DNA from 3 places in the Thalassotalea sp. HSM 43 genome. Region 3 is predicted to be linked to each of the others. Evidence: predicted binding sites of a transcription regulator. Region 3 holds the regulator's gene; each other region holds the start of a gene.

Region 1 (8,430 bases), 100 kb from region 3:
CGCACCAATCTAAAAGATGCTGATGGCAATAGTATGGAAATACTCAGACAAAGCATGCCGTACGGCCATATGAAGAATCAAGGCCTGTTCTTCGTGTCCTTTTGTTACACCCCAGTTAACTTTGAAGAGCAGTTAAAGAGCATGTATGCCGGTGATGAGCACGGCAACTACGATCACATCTTAAAATATACTCAAGCCGAAACAGGTGCATCTTTCTTTGTACCGTCGATGGATTTATTAGAACAAGCCGCCGAACTTTAACTTATTAGAAAAAACAAAGGGCGCTTAAAGCGCCCTTTGTCATCAATTCTTGAATTGCCTAATTCATTTTCTGAAACAGCATAAACAATTTTTCTTTAATTGACTGTATATCATTAACCGAGGTTGGTGAGATAAAGATGGTATCATCGCCAGCAATGGTACCTAAAACGCCGTCGGCTTTGCCTAGTGAGTCCAGTAAACGAGCAATTAATTGTGCCGCGCCCGGGCTGGTACGAACGATTAACATCACTTCATTCGACTCGATATCTAGCACTAATTGTTTGAGTGGACTTTTTGCCGTCGGCACACCAAGTTCTGCAGGTAAACAATAGACCATTTCCTGACGGGCATTGCGGGTTCTGACCGCGCCAAACTTGCTTAACATACGTGAAACTTTTGACTGACTGACGTTATCAAAACCTTGCGCTTTAAGGGCTTCAACGATATCGCCCTGTGAACCAAACTGCTCTTGTTTTAGCAGTTCTTTAAACGCATTGATTAAAGCTTCCTGTTTTTGCTGTGTGCTCATAAATTATTCTTTTGACCGTATTTTCGGTGTTTACCGGTGACAGTAATCACTGTTAAAACAATTCCCCAATACCTATTGGTTAACGCTCATTTCGGCTGAGCCTATTTGACCAAAGGTGTCCCAATTCTTGTCGTTTCTTATTGTAATGTTCAGTTTATATTACAAATATCGAGATTCTGAACTAAAGTATCATATCACCATAGCCCTATTGTTGACAAAAGTGTTTGTATTTTTAGTCTCAATTTTGTATCTTTTGTGCACTAAAAAATTAAAGTAATTACTCAATCTGGAATTATCCTCTAGATTGGCTGTTAAGTGATTACTAACACTCACATCATTTTGGAGAAATTCAATGAAAGTTGCCGTTCTTGGTGCAGCCGGTGGTATCGGTCAAGCCTTATCACTATTACTTAAAACTCAACTACCAGCAGGTTCAGAGTTATCTTTGTATGACGTAGCCCCAGTTGTTCCAGGTGTTGCCGTTGACTTATCTCACATCCCTACTGATGTAACAGTTAAAGGTTACGGCGCTGATGATTTAGCGACTGCCCTAACAGGTTGTGACATTGTAATTATTCCAGCAGGTATGCCACGTAAGCCTGGTATGGACCGTGCTGACCTATTTGCTGTCAATGCTGGCATCATTAAGACGCTTGCTGAAAGCATCGTTGCTAACAGTCCAAAAGCGCTTGTTGGTGTTATTACCAACCCAGTAAACGGCACTGTGCCAATTGTTGCTGAAGTTTTCAAAAAAGCAGGTACTTACGAAGCGAACCGCGTATTTGGTGTAACAACTCTTGATGTTATCCGTAGCGAAACCTTCATTGCTGAGCTAAAAGGCAAGTCGACTTCAGACATTAAAGTACCAGTAATCGGTGGTCACTCAGGTACAACTATTCTTCCTCTACTTTCACAAGTTGAAGGTGTTGAGTTTACTCAAGAAGAAATTGACGCACTAACACCACGCATCCAAAACGCTGGTACCGAAGTTGTTAACGCAAAAGCTGGTGGCGGTTCTGCGACGCTTTCTATGGGTGCTGCAGCAGCTCGTTTTTGTTTATCACTGGTACGTGGTCTACAAGGCGAAGAAGGCGTTGTTGACTACGCATACGTTCAAGGTAACACCGGTGATGCTGAATACTTCGCACAACCAGTTGTACTTGGTAAGAACGGTGTAGAAGAGTACTTACCATACGGTGAGCTTAGCGCTTATGAGCAAAAAGCAAAAGACGACATGCTAGCGACTCTAAACAAAGATATTCAAGAAGGTGTTGATTTCATCAACGCCTAATCACTTGATTGCTACGCAATAAAAAACGGTCGCAATAGCGACCGTTTTTATTTTCAAGGGGTCAGATGACTTGATTCAATTCAAGTCATCTGACCCCTTGAAAAATGTGAGTTTAACTGCTGGTCATTTACTGTTTTAGTAGCTCGACCAATTCAGCTTCATATTGCGCCTGCTTGTTAACAAAAAAGCCGGTGTGTGCTTTGACTATTTTGCCACTGCGATCATAAATGAAACTGCTTGGCATGCCTTTTAATTCAAACTTTTTCGCCAATCGGCCATCGGGATCGTAGATCACCGAAAAGTTTGCCGGGTGTTCGGCAATAAAGGCTTCGGCCATGGCCTGTTTCACATCAACGTTAACCGAAATTACCGTTAGTCCTTGCTGCTGATACTTGTTCTGCATTTCATTCATCCAAGGAAAGGACTTTTTACAAGGAATACACCAAGAGGCCCAAAAATCGAGGTAAATAACCTTACCTTTATTTTCCGCGACCATGGTTTTCAGTTCACTGATACTATCGACAACCGTTTCGGCCTGTAATGACTTGCTCGCGAATAGCAAAGGCGAAATCATGACTAACACCGCAAGCATGTTACGCATTAATCATTGGCTCCAGTTGCGGTTTCTACGTCTTCTGGGCGACCTTCGCGTAGGATACTATCAACCGAGGTTTGGTTATTACAGCGCTCATCGGTTTTATCATCACGATAGTAACGGATATTAACGCAATCTTGCTCATAGCGACGCTCGAGTTCAGTGCGTTTAATGGGATTATTTTTTGCGTTTACGATTTGCCTTTGCAGTTGTGCACATTGTTCGCGTTGCTCCGAGGTAAAGACGATATCTTCACAGGGATCTTCAGTGATAAAAGCACATCCGGCTTGGCTAAGCATTAGGGTGGAAAGAAGCGATATAGTTATTGTTTTCATAAGTACTACCTGATAATGCTGTATTAGTTATTTGTAACATAGCACCTGATTTGGCAATCGGCAATGTGATCAGTCGACAAAGCGAAAAAACAACGAATTTGTCTTTGAGTGGTGTTTAATAATTCAACAAAACAGTCGCTAACTATTTATTAATAATAAAAAAAGGGCCGGTATAAACCGGCCCTAAACTTTAACCAACTAGCGTCGTTATTGTTATTATCCTTTTAGCGAGACAAACTCAGGGTATGCTTCGACACCACAATCAGATTTGTCCACACCATTGTATTCTTCATCTTCACTAACACGGATGCCCATGGTTTTCTTCAATACAAACCATACTGCAAAACTTGCTGCAAATACCCATGCGAAGATAACGAATGCACCGTATAACTGAGCACCAAATGTTGCATCGCCGTTGCTAAATGGTACAACCATTAGCGCGAAGAAACCAACAACACCGTGAACAGAGATAGCACCTACTGGATCATCAATCTTGACTTTATCCAGAGAGGTAATTGAAAGTACCACTAACATACCACCAAGTGCACCAAGTAAGCTTGCAAACAGTGGAGATGGAGATAGTGGGTCAGCGGTAATCGTTACCAAACCAGCTAATGCACCATTTAGAATCATGGTTAGGTCTGCTTTACCCCAAATTACTTTATTAAGTAATAGTGCGGCAACAGCACCTGCAGCGGCAGCAGCATTGGTGTTAACGAAAATTTGACCAACAGCGGTTGCGTTTTCAGCATCAGATAGAAGCAATTGAGAACCACCGTTAAAACCAAACCAACCCATCCATAAGATGAAAGTACCAAGCGTAGCCAATGGCATGTTTGAACCTGGGATTGGGAAGATTTCACCGTTTTTACCGTATTTACCCTTACGAGCACCTAACAGTAATACACCAGCAAGTGCAGCAGCGGCACCGGCCATGTGAACAATACCAGAACCTGCGAAGTCGCTAAAACCAGCTTCAGATAAGAAACCACCGCCCCAAGTCCAGTAACCTTCAACTGGGTAGATAAAGCCTGTTAAAACAACGGTAAATATTAAGAATGCCCAAAGCTTCATACGCTCAGCTACGGCACCCGATACAATAGACATTGCAGTAGCAACGAATACTACTTGGAAGAAGAAGTCTGACTCTAGAGAGTGATCAGCACCTTCCGCTTGTGTACCAATTAAACCGGCAATTGATGGTAAGATACCGCCTTCAGCGTTATCTACGTACATAATATTGTAACCAACCAACAAAAACATCACACATGCAATTGAATACAGCGCAATGTTTTTAGTTAGAATTTCAGTAGTGTTCTTAGAACGAACCATACCCGCTTCAAGCATGGCAAAACCTGCCGCCATCCACATTACTAATACACCTGACAACAAAAAGTAAAAGGTATCAAGCGCGAATCTAAGTTCGGTTACTGTACCTGTTAATGTCGTTAACTCTTCCATTTTATCCCCCTGTTAAAGCGCTGCAGTATCAAGCTCACCAGTACGAATACGTACCGCTTGATCCAAGTCATATACAAAAATCTTACCGTCACCGATTTTTCCGGTATGTGCAGATTTGCTGATGGCTTCAACAACACGTTCAGCATCTTCTGCTTTTACCGCTATTTCTAGTTTTACTTTTGGTAAGAAATCTACTTGATATTCAGCACCGCGATATAATTCGGTGTGACCCTTTTGACGACCAAAACCACGTACTTCTGATACGGTTAGGCCTTCGACACCGACTTCAGAAATAGCTTCTCTGACGTCGTCTAATTTGAATGGTTTAATTATTGCGTTTATTAATTTCATTATCGCCCCCTAATAGTTGCTGGGTTAATGGTTACAAGTTGCGTACCAACAAATATAAAACCAACAAAAACAAACACTTAAACGATTTACAGCTTAATAACGAAAACACAACGCACCAAGTTGGGGCGTTGCGACCGCCATATTGCTTTAAAACTGTGCTAATTATTTTTGCAGAAATACCTAAAACAGAAGCTGCCGAAAGAAGTGAGTAACAGAAACTAATATTAGAAAGGAGTATCGATATAAAAACCGACTTTGGTTTATTAATCGTTAGTGGTCTGGGTCGCTAACGAGTGCCTTACATCGCTCATCAATGATACTCACCACGTCTTTCGAATACACCAAAGATGTATGAGTTTGATTAAGTACAATGTGCTCTGTCATGCCTGGTATGCGAGTTTCAGCAATACTCACTGTACCATCAGAGTCCTCGACTCCGTCGCGCCATACCCGATCCAGTAGTGGCCTAGCACCAATTTTAATGGAACCCGCGATAGAGATAAGCTTTTGCGGCACAGGCCAAGATTTAGTGAATCGTTTAGGCAATAAACCAAATTGAGTCGAAGAACCTAACAGATGTTGAATGTTTACTTTTTTCATGTCTTCGGCAATTTGTGCGCCTTGATGTGGCGTGCCAAGAGTTATCACTAACGGTACGCGTTCAACCGATACTTGACGAGTAAATAAATACTCCGTTGCGACAAGCCCGCCAAGTGAATGACCGAGCAATACTGTCGGCCCATCACCAACACGTTTATCAATGCTGTGAAACAATTTTTCTTTGTCTGCTTTGGTACTTGGGTAAGAAATATTTTCGACGATATGGCCAAGCTGCACAAGGCGATTGGCCAGCGGAGCCATGATAATTTTGTTCATAAACAATCCGTGTAATATGACAATTTTCATTTCTGCTCCAAATCAGATTAATGAGGGTAGGCGCTTTGATTTTGCTATAAAACTATTCGCTTGGCAAACTCAGTTTAGCGACCAAGCAAATAAAAATCGCACCAACTCAAACGAGTTAATGCGATTGATTTGCCTACTGAATTAACCGTGGGTTAAATTCGATGGCTGTCGTTTGCGCTTAAATTGGTTGCCTATATCCTCTCGTATCAGATACAGACTCGGAATCAAAAATAGCGTTATTACGGTGGCGAAGATAATACCGAAGCCCAGTGATATTGCCATTGGGATAATAAACTGCGCCTGTAAACTGGTCTCAAAATAGATCGGTAAAATACCAAAAAAGGTGGTAAGTGATGTCAGCAATATCGCACGAAAACGTTGCATACCCGCTTCAATAACGATATCCATCATTCGCATACCGGTATTTTTGGCACGATTAATAAAGTCGACCAAAATCAGCGAGTCATTGACGACAACACCTGATAACGCAATAAAACCGTACATAGACATCATATTAATGGTTTTACCGACGATCATATGTCCCCAGATGGCGCCAATGATACCAAACGGAATAACCGACATGATCACGAGTGGTTGGGTATATGATTTGGTTGGTATGGCAATCAAACCGTAAATTAAAAATAACGCCGTTACTGCCGCAAACATTAACTGCTGCAAAAAGTCCTGTTGATCTTTACTCGCACCTTCCATTCCATATTTTACGGTCGGGTATTTAGCCAAAATAGCAGGGATAATTTGCTCATTGAATTCACCAAGCACCTTGCGAGACTCGACTTTTTCACTGTCAATTTCAGCAGCGATTTTGATGGTACGTTTATTATTGATACGGGTGATTTTTGAGAATCCTTGGCCGATTTCAACATCAGCAACCTGATAGAACGGCACTTCCTGACCACTTGGGGTACGAACCCACATGTTTTCCAAGTCAGTGATTGAACGACGTTCTTCTTCAGGGTAGCGCACCATAACTTTCACTTCATTACGTCCACGCTGTATACGTTGCGCTTCATCGCCATAAAATGCCTGACGTACTTGTTTACCGAGATCGGATAACGACAAGCCCAGCACTTCCGCTTCAGGGCGAATCGACAATTTAATTTCTTCACTACCACGACTGAAAGAATTACGGATGTCGTACACACCGTCGTATTCACCGAGTTTATCCTGCACTTCCAAGGCCGCCTGCTCAAGCTCATACTCGTCCAGACCATTTAGTTGGAACTCTAAGGCGGCGCCACCACCCGCATTGGTACCGGCAAATAGGCGGAGCTCTTTAACTCCAGGGATTTCGCCTATTTGTTCGCGCCATAATTTTTCAATCTCAAAGGCGTTTAATTCACGAAACTCTGATTTATTTAATTCCATCAAAAAACCGCCAGCGAGATTGCCGTTGGTAAACACCATGATATGACGGATAAAGCTTTCCCCTTGATAGAGATTTTCCTCTGCCATTTCATAGCCTGAGTCAATAACCCGCTGCAATGCCTCATTACGTCGTTCCGGTGCCATACCGTCCTCCATAATGATTTGCCCTTGAATAAAGTCACTAGGCACACTAGGAAACACCTCTGTTTTAACCAATGAACCGGCAATTAAGCCAATTGAAAGAAAAAACAAAGCGATAAACGCCGCCATGGTGGTATAGCGATTTTTCAATGACCAGGTAATCGATCGTAGATAGGTGTTTTTAATAAAGATGTCGAGCCACGCTTTAAAGCGCAATTGAATACGATGCACAATATGGGCGTTGTCCGGATCAATCTCGGTGTACTTCATGTGCGCTAAATGCGCTGGCAAGATCCACTTCGACTCAATGATAGAGAAAACCAGACAAAGCATAACCACGATGGCGATTGATTGGAAAAAGCCAGAGAAGTTGGTGTCAATAAAAATCAGCGGCGCAAATGCGGCAATGGTCGTTAGAACCCCGAAGGTCGCAGGCATAGCGACTCGATGCGCGCCACGGATAACGTTATCAACCGAGTGGCCTTTATTTTGCACTTCGCTATAGACGCTTTCACCGATAACAATGGCGTCATCAACGACAATACCCAATACCATGATAAAGGCGAATAAGCTGAGTAAGTTTACGGTTACTGAGAAATCTCCTAATAACGGCATCATCATAAATGCGCCAAGGAAACAAATTGGAATGCCGACCATAACCCAAAAAGCGACACGCACTCGTAAAAATAGGGTTAATACTAAAAACACCAGTGCTGCACCAAGCATGAGGTTTTCAAACATCATGGTCAGGCGCTCGCTCAAATAAAACGACGAGTCAGCAAAGACCTCTACATTGGCACCTTCAGGCAGTGACTGCTGCTTTTTATCAACATAAGCACGTACTTGTTTGGCAATTTCTAAATCGTTTTGATTACTGGTAGAGCGAACACGAATACTGGTGGTGTTTTTGCCATCAAATAACGCGAAGCCTTCATCTTCAACGAAGGCGTCCTTAACGTTGGCTATATCGCCAAGGGTCAAATGGGTACCATCAGAATTAGTGCGTAATACCAGACGAGAAAATTCTTGCCCAGTATAGGCTTGGCCTTCTGTGCGTAATTGGATATAGCCACCGCTGGATTTAATGGTACCACCGGGTAAATCAAGCGAAGAGCGCTTAATGGCTTGTGAGATCTCATCAAATGTCAGGCCATATTCAAGTAATTGCAATTCC
Region 2 (8,430 bases), 1.2 Mb from region 3:
TAGTGAAGAACTTACCGTCTAGTTTTAAATACCCGTAGGCGGTAATGGTGTCGTTCGGCCATAAATAGTAGGTAGCGCCGATTTCATCATCTGGCCATAAATGACCTGTTGCACCGATTTCATCGTCTGGCCATAAATGACCATTAGCACCGATTTCATCGTCTGGCCATAAGTGACCATCAGCACCGATTTCATCGTCTGGCCATAAGTGACCATCAGCACCAATTTCATCATCTGGCCATAAGTGACCATCAGCGCCAATTTCATCGTCTGGCCATAAGTGACCCGCTGCGCCAATTTCATCGTCTGGCCATAAGTGGCCATCAGCACCGATTTCATCGTCAGGCCACAAGTGACCACTGGCGTAGGTGCCATCCCAGCTGTATTCTTTATTACCGACTAGGTAAAACTTGCCTTCTTGTAAATTGTAACGTGCTGGACCAACGTAATGTTGATACTTAGTTTGTGCGGTTAGCGTTTGTTCAATGTTCATGCCACGATTGGCACAGCCAACAGCATCAGAATTCACGGCACGTTCTGCATTTACAAAACCGGCACCTTGTTGGAACACACTGTAGGTATATTCATCCGTTTCAGAATTAGCGCCTGCAATAGCAGACGATAACAGGCGGCATTTGACATCATCCGGGGAGAGGGTTGGGTCTTCTTGTAACAACAGGGCAACAATTCCCGAGGTAACCGCTGTTGACTGAGAAGTACCAGATAGTGCCATGTATTTGCCGCCTGTATCGGCTTCTGGGAAATTTCGGTATATATAACTATTTTCTGTCATTAATCCTTGGATTTTGCTACCCGGTGCAATTAATTCAGGTTTAATAAATCCTTCGACCGTTGGGCCAGCACTTGAGAACGATGACAAGATGTCATCACCAAGGAAATAAGGCGTACCATTGTCTGAGCTAGCACCAATGGTAATAACATAAGGGTTATTGCCTGGCACACCAATACTCATCGCATCTGACCCTTTGTTACCTGCAGAAGCAAGCACGGTAATGCCCTTGCTCCAGGCTAAAGTAACGGCCTGATTAATAGGATCGTCCCAATAAAAAGACTGCGGATTAGCCGAGAACGACAGATTAAGAACCTTGATATTATGCTGGTCTTTATGGGAGATAACATAATCAAGGGCCTTTAAGATCTCGGTGTAAGTTGAGCTGCCATCTTCATAGAAAGCTTTTACAACCAACAAATCCGCATCAGGAGCAACACCATTATAGAAAGCCATTTGGTTTCCATTTCTGTCATAACTATATGAACTGTTACCAATGATACTTGCCACGTGGGTACCGTGACCATTTTCATCGTGCTTTATATCTGTACCACCTAAGACATTATGCAGCACTAAATTACGTTTATGACCTGTGGTATCTTGTTTGATACTTTTCATATGACGCACGCCTGTATCGATGATGGCAACACCAACACCTTTACCGGTTATGCCATTTTGATGCAACTGACTGGCGCCAGTTAGGGTCGATACATAGGTATTTCTATCGTTAGCGAATGCTTCTGCCGCAGCAACGTCCTGCTCATTAGCCATGCTCAATTGCACTTTATCGTCATTGAACAAACGAATCATAGGATGAGCGTTTCGCACCTCATTCACTTGAGCATCGGTCATTAATGCAGAGATTGCTTGGATGACAGTGTACTTGTGCAGTACTTCACCACCGACTGACTCTACAGCATTAACCAGTGTCGGCTTACTTGCTCCTTGCACAATATACGAAAAACGCTCTTCCGCATGTTGGTGACCGACGTATAGGAGAGCTGCCGTTAATACGAGCAGCGAGGTCATTAGCGCAGACCTTAAAACGGATTTTTCTAAAAATTTGAACGATTTCATGCCCTGTCCATAATTTTTTATTATTGTATTCTTTACAATGCGAGAAGCGTGCCAAACTTTAAAATAACCAATACAGACAACAAGTTATGGGGCTTAGTGCAATAAACGCACAATCACAGCAAAACCAAAACCAAAACCTAACGAGCAAAAGTGACGAAAACAAACGACGAACCAGAAAGAAATGACGAGCACCAGTAAAAGACAAACAAATGACGTTAAAAAATGACGAGCACGATTAACTATAATTGCAACAGCTTTATCAAAGTTGTTGATTAGCTAAAGAAAAAACCTCTGATACACTTAGTAAATACACACGGTAGTAAATGTGTTTCAATCATTTTGGTGCCGCCCTATGTTTAAAAAAATTCTAATATTTACCATTCTGTTAGTCCTAGCCTATGGTTTTTGGATCAGCCCAGATTTTAAAGAGATAGCTGCTGGTGTGGCGATTTTCTTATTTGGCATGATATCTCTTGAAGAAGGCTTTAATACGTTTACCGGCGGTACGCTGGAACGGATTTTAAAAAAATCCACAGACAAGCAATGGAAGAGTGTTGGCTTTGGTATCGCCACAACCACGATTATGCAATCGAGCTCTCTTGTCTCGGTTATTACCATTTCCTTTTTAAGTGCAGGACTGCTTGGTCTGGCCGCCGGCATTGGTATTATTTTTGGCGCCAACATAGGTACCACCACGGGAGCTTGGTTGGTTGCCGGACTTGGTCTTAAAGTTAAGATATCCGCCTATGCTATGCCCATGCTTGTTTTTGGTGTGGTGTTATTACTGCAAAAACAAAAGAACTTAAAAGGCTTTGGTTTTATTCTTGCCGGGCTTGGTTTTTTGTTTCTCGGCATCTCCTATATGAAATCCGGTTTTGAAGCCTTTAAAGACACCATTGACCTAGCGCAATTTGCCATGGAAGGATTCGCCGGCTTGATGTTGTTCTCTTTAATCGGTATCGCGGCAACGGTGATCATGCAATCAAGTCATGCCACCATGGTGTTGATCATCACCGCGTTGGCTGCGGGGCAAATCACTTATGAAAACTCTCTTGCGTTAGCCATAGGTGCGAATGTCGGCACCACCGTCACCGCCGTAGTCGGCGCAATGAGCGCAGCCATTCCCGGGAAACGGCTGGCTGCAGCCCACTTGATCTTTAATATGGTTACGGGCTTAGTTGCGATAATCTTTTTGCAACAGTTTTTAGTGGCAGTCAACTACTCTAGTGAGGTTTTAGGCATTGCCAACGACGATTACACTCTAAAACTGGCGGTATTTCATACCCTATTTAATACCGCAGGGGTGGTCATCATGTGGCCATTCGTCAATAAAATGGTCAGTTTTTTAGAAAACATATTTAAAGAACCAACGGTGGAAGGCAAAGGCGCCATTCATTTACATAATATTTCTGTCGACTTCCCTGAAACCGCAGTCGAAGCGGTGCGCAAGGAAACCGCCCATATGTACCAATTATCGACCAATGTATTGTGTGAGGGGCTGAGTTTAAATCGAGAAGAAGTGCTGTCAGACAAAGATCTTGAATTGGTTGTAAAAAATAGCCGAACCGTAACGGATCTTGATATTGATGGTCTCTATGAAACTGAAATAAAAGGCATTTACTCTGAGATAATTAAGTTTATTTCCAAGGCATCGTTTACCTGGGAAGTTGAGCAATCGTCATCGATTCATTGGTTACGATCGGCAACGCAAAACATTGTCGAGTCGGTAAAAGCGATGAAACACCTGCGTAAAAATATGTCTCAAGCGATTGTGCACAGCAATAAAGACTTACAAGAGCAGTATGACTTGATGCGGCTGATGATCGCTCGCATCATTCGCGAACTTGACGGTGTACGCGTCATGATACGGGTAGAAAATGACGATCAAAAAGCATTGATGATGATTCAAGATTTAAAACAGGAAATACAAGGCATAGATCAAAAGTTTTATCGTCATATCACCACCCTATTACAGGATAAAAAAATCACCGCACATATGGCGACATCCTTGATGAATGACGGCAACTACACACTCACCATAGCCAGCGACATTATCTCTATGGCAGAGACCTTGTATGCGGTTTACAACGAGCAAAAAGAACAGGTTAAACGTGAGATCATATTAAATGAAGAATAGCGGTTAGATATTTTAACGCATACAAGGCCTTTCACGTCACAGATAAAAAAAGCGCTATCTTTTTGATAGCGCTTTTTAATGACTGGCGAAAAATCAACTAGAGAATAGCGTATTTATTGCGACAGCAAATCCAGCATAAATGCGAATACCAGAGCACGGTCTTTATAACGTTTATAACGACCGGAAACACCACCATGGCCTGCTTCCATATTTATATGGAACAACAACTCATTATCGTCTGTTTTCATCTCACGTAATTTCGCCACCCACTTAGCCGGTTCAAAGTATTGAACTTGCGAGTCGTGCAAGCCCGTTGTAACCAATAGATTCGGGTACGCTTTGGCCTCGACATTATCGTATGGTGAATAAGACAACATGTACTCGTAATAGGCTTGCTCATTTGGATTACCCCACTCATCATATTCATTTGTGGTCAATGGAATAGACGCATCTAGCATGGTGGTAACCACATCGACAAACGGAACCGCTGCAACAACGCCACGATAGAGTTCGGGTGCTTGGTTGATTACCGCGCCCATTAATAAACCACCAGCACTGCCGCCATAGGCAAAGATCTCGTCTTGTGCGCCATACTTGCCTTTCACCAATTCACGGGTAACATCAACAAAATCATTAAAGGTGTTCTTTTTATGCAGTAGTTTGCCGTCGTCATACCATTTACGGCCTAGCATAGAGCTACCACGTATGTGCGCCACAGCATAAACAAAGCCTCGATCGACCAAACTGATTATCGAATCACTGAAAGATGGATCATTGGTTGACCCATACGAGCCATAAGCATATTGCAATAACGGGTTATTGCCATCGCCTTTAAACATGTCTTTTTTGTATAACACACTAACCGGCACATCAGCGCCATCACGGGCTTTCATCATAATGCGCTCAGAATGATATTGCTTAGCGTCATAACCACCAAGTACCTCATCTTGTTTCTTAAGGTCAATGGAGGTTAAATCCAAACTGATGTCATAAACAGAGCGAGGTGTGGTCATACTTTGATAACCAACACGCACTTGTTGTGCATTAAAATCGACGTTGGTATGCAGGTACACCGAGTATAAAGATTCATCAAATTCAACAGGGGCAACCTTGTTAGTATTTAAATCCATCACTCTCATGCCCATCAAACCATTTTCCCGTTGCACATAAACCAAGGCGTCATTTAGTACTAACATGTCACTGATTAAGGTGTCGTCACGATGTTCAACAACGTCCTGCCATTTACTCTTGTCAGCAACATCGGCTTTAGCGACTTTGGCAATTTTAAAATTCTTAGCATTTAAGTTAGTTAGAATATAAAACTGGTCACCGTGAGGTTGCACGCTGTATTCTAAGTCGCGCTCTATCGCGTGTGCGACCTTAAACTCGCCTTGTGGATTATTTGCATCAAGTAATGACACGCCAAGGCTTACGGTGCTGTTGTGAAAAATCTCAATGTATTGATTATCCAGCGATTTACCAATCCAGGTATAGAATGACTTGTCGGTTTCTTCGTACATAAGTACGTCATCATCTTGAGATGTACCTAATGTATGACGATAAACCTGATAACCAAGCAAGGTCGTTGGGTCTTTGCGGATATAAAACACCGTTTTCGAATCATTTGCCCAAATGATTTGCCCGTTTGTACCGGTTAATTCATCACTGAGCATATCGCCGGTGTCGAGGTTTTTAAATTTAATCGTATAAATACGACGACTGACCATATCTTCAGAATAAGCTAATAAACTATTGTCTGGGCTGACTTCGACACTGCCATTGGCATAGTAATCTTTACCTTCGGCCAGTACATTGGCATCAAGCAATACCTGTTCTTCGCTTTCGCCCTGTTTCACTCGGCTGTATATACGGTACTCACCGCCTGTGACAAATTTACTTTGATAGGTATAACCATTTTTCGTATAAGGCACCGATGAATCGTCTTTTTTAAGACGGCCGATCATCTCGTCATATAGGGTATCTTGCAGCTTTTGAGTATGCGCCAATTTAGCCATGGCGTAATCTTCTTCCGCTTGAAGATGGGCAAGTATTTCTGGATCCGAACGGGTGTCGTCACGTAACCAGTAATAATTATCAATGCGCTCATCACCATGAATCTGCATTTTTTTCGGGACTTTCTTTGCGACAGGAGCGGCCACTTTAACCTCTTGTGCTACGGATTGTTCAGCTTCTTCGTTATCGACACTACAGCCCGTCAAATAAACAGGCAGTAGCAACAAAGCAAATTTTTTCATTATTCTTCCCTAACTTAAGTTGTTGACTTGATTCAATTTAGTGTAGTTATAGGAATTAGACAAATGAATTTTTATTTTTAGATGCTTTCTATTAAAGTTATTCGTGTAGAAGAATACTAAGGACAGGAAATTGTACTGACAGAGTTGCCTGATGAGTCAGTGCTAAACAAAAAACAGTCAGAGCAACGATGGTGACCTTGCAAATAGAGGGTGGTAAAAACAGTAAATTACGCCCTGGTGATATTCATGGCAGCTTATGCTCAAATCCAAACATAAGCGACCAACAAATTGGTAAGTTCAAAGTGTAAGCGGTTGCATCGTTTATCGCGGTCGAGGCCAAAATTGCTAATCTTGCTAATCTTGCGGTAAAAACCATTAGCGAAGGCAAAATGAAAGGGCGTAATTTTAGGGTACGAAAAATTAGCGAGTCACCACAGAGCCAGCAATTACGCATTCATTAGCTAAAAAAAAGCCCCACTAAAGAGTGGGGCGAAAAAATTTGCATTTCAGGGAGGAAAACTATGAAAAGTTAACTGTGTTTAATAGTAAACTTTTCCTTAAAAAATACCGTTAATGAAATGTAAAACACTGCAAAAGTGTGTTGTTATGCTTTTGTTAATAAAATAGTGTTTTACTTGATATCTATAACACGTCTTTGAACGTTCAGCCTTATAATATGTCTATCCGCAGTGAATTCATCTAGAATTTAAAAGGCGTTTGAACAAATCTGCAGGAGCTTTAAGTTGCAACAATGTATTGTATTTATCCTTCTTTTCTCGTTAACCGCTTGTGCCAATAGCGATTGGCGAACGGCAAGTCGAGAACCTGCCGGTATCGCTGCATTACCGAGTGAAGAAAATCGAGCAATCATAGAAGTATATGCGGCGGATGCGTTTAGTTGGCGCGGCTGGTTTGCGGTGCATCCTTGGGTGGCGATAAAGGATAAAGATGCCAATGAATATACCGTCTTTGAAGTGGTAGGTTGGCAAGTCAGACGTGGCCTTTCGGCCATCCGTGAATTTAACACCGAGACCCCTGATAGGTATTGGTACGGTTCTAAGCCTGAGCTATTGCTATCGATTAAGGGCGACCGAGCAACCGAGCTGATCCCTAAGATCAAGAAAGCCATTGAAACTTACCCATGGGCAGATGAATACAGTGTTTTCCCTGGCCCCAACAGCAATACCTTTGTCGCCTGGATAGCCCGCGAAGTGCCGGAACTTGAATTAGAGCTTCCGTTTAGCGCCATTGGCAGTGGTTATGCTAATGAGTAACTAAATCATATTTATTTGATTATTTGTCGATTTATCAAATTAATAATAAGGATATCTGATTTTTGCTTTAATGAGTAAATAGGATGTAAGACACATTTCAGAGATTACGAAATTATGCAATCCTTACATATCGCGCCTATACTTGCACTAGCGTATAAAATCCAACGAAAACAATAACAAGCAGGACGCATGAGTCTTTTTCAGGAACTAAAGCGGCGAAACGTATTTAAGGTGGCAAGTGTTTACTTGATCACCGCGTGGCTGATCATCCAAATTATATCGGTGGTATCCCCTTACCTACATTTACCAATTATCTTTGGCACCATCACCACAGTGGTACTGGCCATCGGTTTTCCTATTGCGATGATATTTGCTTGGGCATTCGAGCTCACACCACAAGGTCTAAAAAAAACCAAACACGTTGATAAAGACACGTCGATAACTCATGTCACGGGCAAAAAGCTCAGTATCACATTATCGATACTGTTGGCGTTTGCGTTATTTTTTATCGCATACGACAAACTTATTGCGACCAAGCAAACAGAGACAATACAAACCCAACAAACAGCTGAGCACTCTACAGACGATTTGACTATTGCGGTATTACCCTTTGTGAATATGAGTACCGATAAGGAAAATGAGTTTTTTGCTGATGGTTTGACCGAAGAAATACTTAATAAGCTTGCTCGGGTAGCCAAACTGCAAGTTACCGCAAGAACATCGGCGTTTCAGTATAAAAACAGTAATGAAGATTTACGTATTATCGGTGAACGATTAGGTGTCAGTTATATTTTGGAAGGTAGTGTACGTAAATCGAATAACATCGCCCGTATTACCGCACAGCTGATACGTACCAGTGACGGCTTTCACCTATGGTCTGATACCTACGATAGTGAA
Region 3 (8,430 bases):
CAGATGCTTCTGTGAATGAGTAAATGTGACCATAGTAGTTCCAATTTGACTCACCGATATTGACCGCAACAGACCCTTTCGCTGCGATACGGAAACCATCGGTGTCTCCTTTATCGTCTTCATCGGTGCGTGAGTTCTGTGGATTCTCAAAATCGATAAAACCGTATACATCACCCCAATCAAAGCCTGCGCCACCTTCAACTTCGATATAAAAGAAATCTTCTTTAGGGCCACCAAAGCCGCCGATATCAGGATCCGTTCTGTCTTCCGTCTTGTCGCTCCAGTCAAGATAGTTTATCGAAACATTTGCAAAACCATAATACTGTTCTGCCAACGCTGGGGTAGCTGCCATAGTTGCTGAAGCCGCCAATACAATCGCCAATTTACGCATCTTAATATCTCACATCTAATACATCACGCAGGCTATTGCTGAAAAAGCACCTGCTGCCTAAAAACTGGCGGGCATTGTATCGATTATTTTCTGTGCAACCATCTTTGTTTGGTTATCAAATGTAATCAATTAGAGACAAAAATTAGAGGGAGAAAGGGAAATGACTAAAATACAACACATTGAATGAGCATTTGGGTTACAAAAGATCACAATAAACATGGAACTTTCCAGTCTATGTGACTTTGTAACCGCCAAGTGCTGTTAAAATTACGTTAAATAACAAAGGTGTAAACTTGATCTCGATCAAACTGTAAACGACAAGTAAACCCAGTTAACATACTAAAAATTGTATTTAAGGGTGTAAATTATGGCGTCGTGATAGGCAGCTGTGCCTAATTTATGATCAGCATAACGATATTGAACGCCGGTGGTCATTTTACTGCTGAAGTGCCACCAAAGTGCTACCGCGCCGTTCCAACCCGTCGAGTTCAATGTGTATTGGGTACCATTGCCTCTAAATTGGTCTTTACGCGCAAACTCAGTTTCATGCCATTGGCTGATACCAAATTTTTGTTCGCCAATTTGGAAATCATAGCCCAACACCCAACCTGCCATATAACCATTAGTACCTGAACCGTTAAATGTTTGGTTTTCGATATGCACACCAAGAAATGGCTTCATCCAAAAACCGGATTCGGTAAAAATGTCATAACTAAAGCCTAACACCCAGTTTTGATCATAAAAGCCGTTCGATGCTTCAGAAAAGCTATAAAAGTGCGAGTAGTAATTCCAATTTGAGTCGCCAACATTAACCGCGATCGAGCCTTTCATTGCATAACGAAAACCATCGGTTTCGCCAGCATCCTCTGAAAACTGACCGTAGTTGCGACTATTACCAGGGTTTTCAACATCAAAGAAACCATAGATATCGCCCCAATCAAACCCGGCTCCACCTTCTACTTCGATGTAGAAGAAGTCTTCTTTTTCCCCACCAAAGCCACCAATATCGGGATTAGAACGATCTTCGGCTTTATCAGTCCAATCTAGAAAGTTGATGTTTACATCAGCAAAACCATAAAATTGTTCCGCCTGTGCGTTGGAGGTCACGAATGCAAATGACAAAAGTGGAAGTAGTAACTTATTTTTCATGGTGATTCCCTATATTGCTTAACAGGTTGTCTGGCTTTATTTGCTACTTGCAGCAAATGGCTCTGTTATTGCTATGAATAAAAGCTTATTTTGTTTTTCAATATTTGCCATTTTTCACGGCGATTTTGTCTAAAACTAAGGGGAATTTTGCTTAAATCTGTGATTTCTCCACAAATTTTTTGTTTATTTGTACTTTATCTCTTTTAATTTGTGTCATTTACAGCGAAAATTTAAAGGCTATTTTATGGAGCAATAGATGTTCATTGAAGTCTTAATACTAATAATTTCTCTTATCGCGCTAATCTACAGCGCCGATAAATTTGTCTTTGGCGCAGCAGCGATTGCGCGTAATTATGGCATTGCGCCGATGATTATCGGTCTTACTATCGTCGCGATGGGCTCATCCGCGCCGGAAATGGTGGTGGCAGCAACCGCTTCTTTACAAGGCGCACCGGATACCGCAATAGGTAATGCTATCGGTTCAAATATCACTAACATCGCTTTAGTGTTGGGCCTTACTGCGTTATGCAAACCGTTAGCCGTTTCATCACTCACCTTAAAACGTGAGTTACCGATTCTATTAATCGTCACCTTTATTGCCAGCTATATGATGTTTGATCTGAATTTCAGCTTTATTGAGGGCTTGTTATTAATGGTCGGCTTCTTGGTGTTCATCATTAGTTTACTTATGGTGAGTATAAAACAAGTAAAGCACCATAAAATTGAAGATCCGATGATTGCTGAAGCGCAATCTGAAATCCCAGAAAACGTCAATAACTTAGTCGCCCTAGCTTGGTTGGTGTTTGGACTCGTGCTACTGCCATTAAGTGCTAATTACCTCGTTGAATCAGCCACGGTTATTGCCAAAGCGTTAGGCATGAGCGATTTGGTGATTGGTTTAACGATTATTGCAATTGGTACCAGCTTGCCGGAATTGGCAGCGAGTGTGGTCAGCATCATCAAAAAAGAAGATGATTTGGCTTTGGGCAATATCATCGGCTCCAATATCTTTAATATTCTTGCTGTTTTAGCGTTACCTGGTCTTATCGCGCCCGGTGTCGTTGACAGTGAAGTCGCGAGTCGTGATGTGCCATATATGATGGCGTTGACTATTCTCCTTTTTGCCTTATGTTTTAGCCGCTCTGGACATTTTAGAATCACCCGTGTTAAAGGTGGGGTTATCTTCATTGGCTTTATCGTCTATCAATACCTAATCTTTACCTAGGATTCTTTAGTTTATGCCTAATGCAAAACAATTTAAGCAACTTGCCGCAAACGTAATCGATATTGAAAAACAAGCAATCGAAAATTTGCATAATTATATCGACGACGAATTTGCCAAAGCCTGTCAATTGATGTTTGATTGCTCAGGTCGAGTTATTGTTATCGGTATGGGTAAGTCCGGACATGTCGGCGGAAAAATTGCAGCGACATTGGCCAGCACAGGAACACCAGCTTTTTTCGTTCACCCTGGAGAAGCCAGTCATGGTGACTTGGGGATGGTGACTAGCTCAGATGTGGTCTTGGCGATATCGAATTCCGGTGAAACCGCTGAAGTATTGGCGATTATGCCGGTTATTAAGCGCATCGGTTCAACCTTGATTGGTATGTCAGGCAATACCAATTCAACATTAGCCAAATTGAGCGACGTACATATTTGCATCGCCGTGCCTCAAGAAGCATGCCCGTTAGGTCTTGCACCTACGTCGAGTACAACAGCGACCTTGGTGATGGGAGATGCGATGGCGGTGGCATTATTGAACGCTCGCGGCTTTACTGCTGATGACTTTGCATTGTCACACCCAGGTGGCAGCCTAGGTAAACGTCTGTTGTTGCGACTTGAAGATGTTATGCACAGTGGTGATAGACTGCCTAAAATTCATTATCGGGCACTTATTAAAGATGCACTTGTCGAAATGACACAGAAGGGTTTGGGTATGACCGCCATTACCGATGATGATGGTCGATTATTGGGCTTATTCACCGATGGTGATTTACGCCGAATCCTTGATGAGCAGGTAAATCTGCATCATGATTATATAGAGTCGGTGATGACCAAACATCCTGTGGTTGCTAAACGACAAATGTTGGCAGCCGAAGCATTAAAGCTAATGGAAGATAAAAGCATCAATGGTTTAATCATCGTTAATGATGACAATGAGCCTGTCGGCGCAATGAATATGCACGATATACTTAAAGCAGGAGTATTGTAATTGAGTACTGGCAAAACCATGACCACTACCTTGTACGGGCAGGTCGACAGCGCCATTATAGAGAAAGCCAAACAGATCAAATTATTGGTCTGCGATATCGATGGTGTTTTTTCTGACGGTCGTATCTACCTCGGTAACGATGGTGAAGAGTTGAAAGCATTTAACACAAAAGATGGTTTTGGTATTAAAGCCGTCGGTCAAAATGGTGTCGATGTTGCAGTCATTACCGGGCGCAAGTCCAACATAGTACAAAATCGCATGCGCGCTCTGAACGTAAAATTCATTGTTCAGGGACAAGAAGATAAAATGCCTGCGCTTATCGATATCGCCAATCAATTGTCTATCGACCTAGAACAAATAGCCTATATCGGCGATGACGTACCAGACTTACCCTGTATCGAGCAGGTTGGTTTTGGTGTCGCCGTTAACGACGCTCACCCTTTGGTTAAAAATGGTGCTGACTACATTACCTTTTTAGCTGGTGGATGCGGCGCGGTACGGGAATTATGTGATCTTATTATGCAATCCCAAAACACCTTGCATCTGGCAACAGGAGCAAGTGTATGAGTCGATTGCATCTGATTTCCATTCTGTTGTTTATTTTGGCACTGGCGTCTTATGGATACCTTCATTATCAACAATCACAGCAAGCTGACGTTGAGGTTATTAAACCTTTAGATGAGCCTGCTTTTGTTGCTAATGCACTAAGCTCAAAGAAATTCGACAGTGATGGCCATCTGGTGCACACCATTTACGCAGAGCAAATGACCCACTTTGATCAACTGGGCGAAACCAAATTACTTAAGCCTGCCTACACTTTATACCCCGATGACGGCTCTGAGCCTTGGCGACTAACCGCAGAAAGTGGTTTTCTCGGCAAAGACAATATCTTAATTCTAAAAGATAGAGTAAGATTAATCTGTGAAGATAAAAATGCCTTCATCTCAGAAGTTCAGGGGGAAGAGTTGGCATTGGATCTGGATACTAAAATAATAACCTCAGACCAAAATATCCTATTGAAAGGTAAAGACTTTACCATGAGCGGTGTAGGTTTGAAGGTTGATATAAATACTACCGAAATGACATTGAGTGAACATGTACAAACAACCTTTAAAAAACATGACTCATAAACTATTAGTCAGTGCTGCCTTATTGCTTCCCAGCTTTTGGCTGAGTGCTGAGCAATCAGACTTTGAAAAAGAAATTAAAATTGTTGCGCAAAAACAGTCAACCGATTTAAAAAATCGCATTGCCAGTTATATCGACGACGTCAAAATAACCCAGGGCACTTTGACTATCGAAGCCGATTTAGTTCAAGTCAGCAATGAAAACGATTCACAGGCAAAAAAATATTTGGCTAAGGGAACACCGGCCAGATTTAGCCAAACGCTCGATAATGGTGATCAAATTGAATTGCAAGCCAATGAAATTAGCTACTCACCATTAACCAATATCATCGTTATTCGTGGTAATGCCAAAGTAAGTCAGCAAGGCAGCATGGTGCAAGGTGATGTGATTACCTATAACCTTGAAACCGAGCAGCTTACTGCCGATGGTGATGGCAGCGGCATTGTGACCACAATTATCGAACCTGAAGTGAAAGACAAGATCAACAAAAAAGACAATAACGAAACCACTGAACAAGAACAGTAATCATGACTGCAACGCTCGAAGCCAAAAATCTCGCTAAGGCCTATAAAGGTCGTAAAGTTGTTAAAGATGTCAGTATGACGGTTAAAGCCGGTCAAGTAGTTGGCTTGCTGGGTCCTAATGGCGCAGGTAAAACCACATCGTTTTATATGATTGTCGGCCTAGTCGCTAGCGACGAAGGTACCGTGACACTGAACAATGTTGATCTTACCTTATCGCCTATGCATGAGAGAGCGCGTCACGGCATCGGATACTTGCCTCAAGAAGCATCGATTTTTCGCAAGCTTTCTGTCTACGATAACATCATGTCTATACTGCAAACCCGCAAGGAAATGACGGCAAATGAGCGTCAAGAAAAGCTTGAGTCGTTGGTTGAAGAGTTCAATATCGGTCATATCGTAGAAAATACTGGGCAAAGCCTATCCGGTGGTGAACGTCGCCGCGTCGAAATTGCCAGAGCATTGGCGGCGGATCCGCAATTTATCTTGCTCGATGAACCGTTTGCCGGTGTTGACCCTATTTCAGTGGGTGACATTAAAAAAATTATCTTACATTTAAAAGAACGTGGTATCGGTGTCCTTATCACCGATCACAATGTTCGTGAAACTTTGGATGTATGTGAGCATGCCTATATCGTTAGCCATGGTGAGTTGATAGCCCAAGGCAATGCTGAACAAGTTTTATCAAATCAACATGTACGAGACGTCTACCTAGGCGAGAAATTCACGCTATAGTTATAACTAGTGCAAGGAAAAAACGCCGCAATGATACAGGCTTAATTGCTTGGTTATGCATTGCCACTTGTATTCTGTTTTATGGAAAGCAATTAACTAATGAGACCAAGTCTTCAGCTGCGCATTGGCCAGCACCTAACGATGACTCCACAATTGCAACAAGCGATAAAATTGTTGCAACTATCGACCTTGGATCTACAACAGGAAATTCAGGAAGCGCTTGAAAGCAATCCATTGCTGGAAGCCGATGACAATCAGCAACAAAGTAATGAGGCAAGCACCACCGAAAGCAACGGTTTAGATGGCAGCGAAGATGCAACGCCAACACAAGATGAAATCACCACCAGTGAAGCCTTAACCCAAAATGAAATCCCAGAAGAGCTGTCTGTCGACTCAACATGGGAAGAAAGCTTTAGTGCCGGAGTCTCCAATACTGGAATGGCATCCGGTAATGACGATACCGTCTATCAAGGTGAAACCACGGAAAACATCCATGATCACCTTACCTGGCAGATGGAACTAACACCATTTACTGAAACCGATAAAACCATCGCGGTGGCGATTATTGACGCCATCGACGACGCCGGTTACCTAACGGTCAGCACAGAAGACATCCAAGAAAGCTTAGGCGATGATGAGATTGAATTAGACGAAGTTGAGGCGGTATTAAAGCGCATCCATATGTTTGATCCAATTGGCTCCGGCGCGTGTTCTATTCAGCATTGCTTGCTGATTCAACTTGACCAATTTGACGCTGGCACGCCGTTTCTCAAAGAAGCAAAACTGGTTATCAATAATCATATTGACTTACTCGCCAATCGCGATTTTCGCACCATAATGCGTAAAACCAGACTTAAAGAGCCACAACTTCAAGAAGTGATGCGCTTGATTCACAGTCTTAACCCACGTCCAGGCGATGCCATCGTGCAAAACGAGGAACAATACATCATTCCTGATGTCAGTGTGTTCAAGAAAAACGGCCGATGGGTGGTTGAGCTAAATCCAGAAACTGCACCTAAACTAAATATCAATAATCACTATGCTTCGCTGGCAAAAACCAGCTCGGCGGAAGATAGCCAATTTATACGTTCGCATTTGCAGGAAGCAAAATGGTTTATTAAATCATTGGAAAGCCGCAATGAAACTCTGATGAAAGTGTCCAATTGCATTGTACAACAACAACAGGGCTTTTTTGAACATGGACCGGAAGCTATGCGTCCTATGGTACTGAACGACGTTGCCGAAGCGGTTGAGATGCACGAATCGACAATTTCTAGGGTTACCACACAAAAGTACATGCATACGCCGCGAGGAATATTTGAATTAAAATACTTCTTTTCAAGCCATGTGAGTACCGAAAACGGCGGGGAGTGTTCGTCTACTGCAATTCGAGCTTTAATTAAAAAACTGGTCGACGCTGAAAATCCGAAAAAACCATTGAGCGATAGTAAAATGGCGGAGCTTTTGGCAGATCAGGGGATTAACGTTGCACGCAGAACGATAGCCAAATACCGAGAGTCTTTGGGCATTCCTCCTTCAAACCAAAGAAAAAGCTTAATTTAAGCCAAACCATAAGGAAACAGCTTATGCAAATCAATCTTTCTGGTCATCATGTTGAAGTTACTGCCTCTATGAGAGCGTATGTTGAACAAAAATTTGAAAAACTTGAACGTCATTTCGACCACATAAACAATGTTTATGTTGTATTGAAAGTAGAAAAGCTGCAGCAAATCGCCGAAGCCACACTGCACGTCAATCAGGGAGAGATTTTTGGCTCCGCTGAAAATGAAGACATGTATGCCTCCATTGATGCACTTGTGGAAAAACTAGATCGCCAAGTGCTAAAACACAAGGCCAAACTGTCTAAACATTAACTATATGAAACTCGCTAATTTGTTATCTCCGGACTGCACCATATGTGCAGCTCCGGGCAACAGTAAAAAAAATATTCTAGAGCAAATCAGTGTACTTGCCGCTAATAAAATCTCTACTTCGTCAGCCAAAGAGCTGCTAAACGACCTTATCGACAGAGAAAAACTCAGCAGTACCGGTATAGGCAAAGGCATCGCCATCCCGCATAGTAAAATCGATAACACTGAACAACCTGTGGCGGTGTTAATCACCACAGATAAGGCGGTCGACTTTGATGCGATTGATAATAAGCCTGTCGATATATTTTTCGCTTTATTCGTTCCTGAAGATAGCTGCCAACAACACCTAGAAACTCTGGCAAGTGTTGCGAAATACTTTTCAGACAAAGATAATAGTAAAAACGTGCGCCGCTGTACCAGCG

What was found. The regulator sigma-54, encoded in region 3, starts transcription at its own class of promoters, with help from an activator protein. The targets are predictions, from matches to a motif close to GTTGGCACGNNNNTNGNNT.
Region 1: a site for sigma-54 is predicted at 4,855-4,873, ahead of E2K93_RS10915 (P-II family nitrogen regulator). Genes of this name have one in related genera too.
Region 2: a site for sigma-54 is predicted at 1,905-1,923, ahead of E2K93_RS15990 (S8 family peptidase). Genes of this name have one in related genera too.

What each region holds. Positions count from the first base shown of each region.
Region 1 is NZ_CP038493.1:2,532,313-2,540,742, reverse strand. Features, by position in the region: gene E2K93_RS10945 (Dyp-type peroxidase) at 1-261, shown strand, start outside; gene argR (transcriptional regulator ArgR) at 320-790, opposite strand; gene mdh (malate dehydrogenase) at 1,143-2,081, shown strand; gene E2K93_RS10930 (TlpA disulfide reductase family protein) at 2,209-2,682, opposite strand; gene E2K93_RS10925 (hypothetical protein) at 2,682-3,011, opposite strand; gene E2K93_RS10920 (ammonium transporter) at 3,228-4,472, opposite strand; gene E2K93_RS10915 (P-II family nitrogen regulator) at 4,485-4,823, opposite strand; gene E2K93_RS10910 (lipase family alpha/beta hydrolase) at 5,094-5,699, opposite strand; gene E2K93_RS10905 (efflux RND transporter permease subunit) at 5,871-8,430, opposite strand, start outside.
Region 2 is NZ_CP038493.1:3,636,893-3,645,322, reverse strand. Features, by position in the region: gene E2K93_RS15990 (S8 family peptidase) at 1-1,819, opposite strand, end outside; gene E2K93_RS15985 (Na/Pi cotransporter family protein) at 2,220-4,004, shown strand; gene E2K93_RS15980 (S9 family peptidase) at 4,118-6,259, opposite strand; gene E2K93_RS15975 (DbpA RNA binding domain-containing protein) at 6,448-6,567, shown strand; gene E2K93_RS15970 (DUF3750 domain-containing protein) at 7,003-7,533, shown strand; gene E2K93_RS15965 (hypothetical protein) at 7,723-8,430, shown strand, end outside.
Region 3 is NZ_CP038493.1:2,429,388-2,437,817, reverse strand. Features, by position in the region: gene E2K93_RS10480 (outer membrane protein OmpK) at 1-391, opposite strand, end outside; gene E2K93_RS10475 (outer membrane protein OmpK) at 731-1,540, opposite strand; gene E2K93_RS10470 (calcium/sodium antiporter) at 1,797-2,765, shown strand; gene E2K93_RS10465 (KpsF/GutQ family sugar-phosphate isomerase) at 2,779-3,753, shown strand; gene kdsC (3-deoxy-manno-octulosonate-8-phosphatase KdsC) at 3,772-4,320, shown strand; gene lptC (LPS export ABC transporter periplasmic protein LptC) at 4,317-4,883, shown strand; gene lptA (lipopolysaccharide transport periplasmic protein LptA) at 4,873-5,406, shown strand; gene lptB (LPS export ABC transporter ATP-binding protein) at 5,409-6,137, shown strand; gene E2K93_RS10440 (RNA polymerase factor sigma-54) at 6,237-7,700, shown strand; gene hpf (ribosome hibernation promoting factor) at 7,724-8,011, shown strand; gene ptsN (PTS IIA-like nitrogen regulatory protein PtsN) at 8,016-8,430, shown strand, end outside.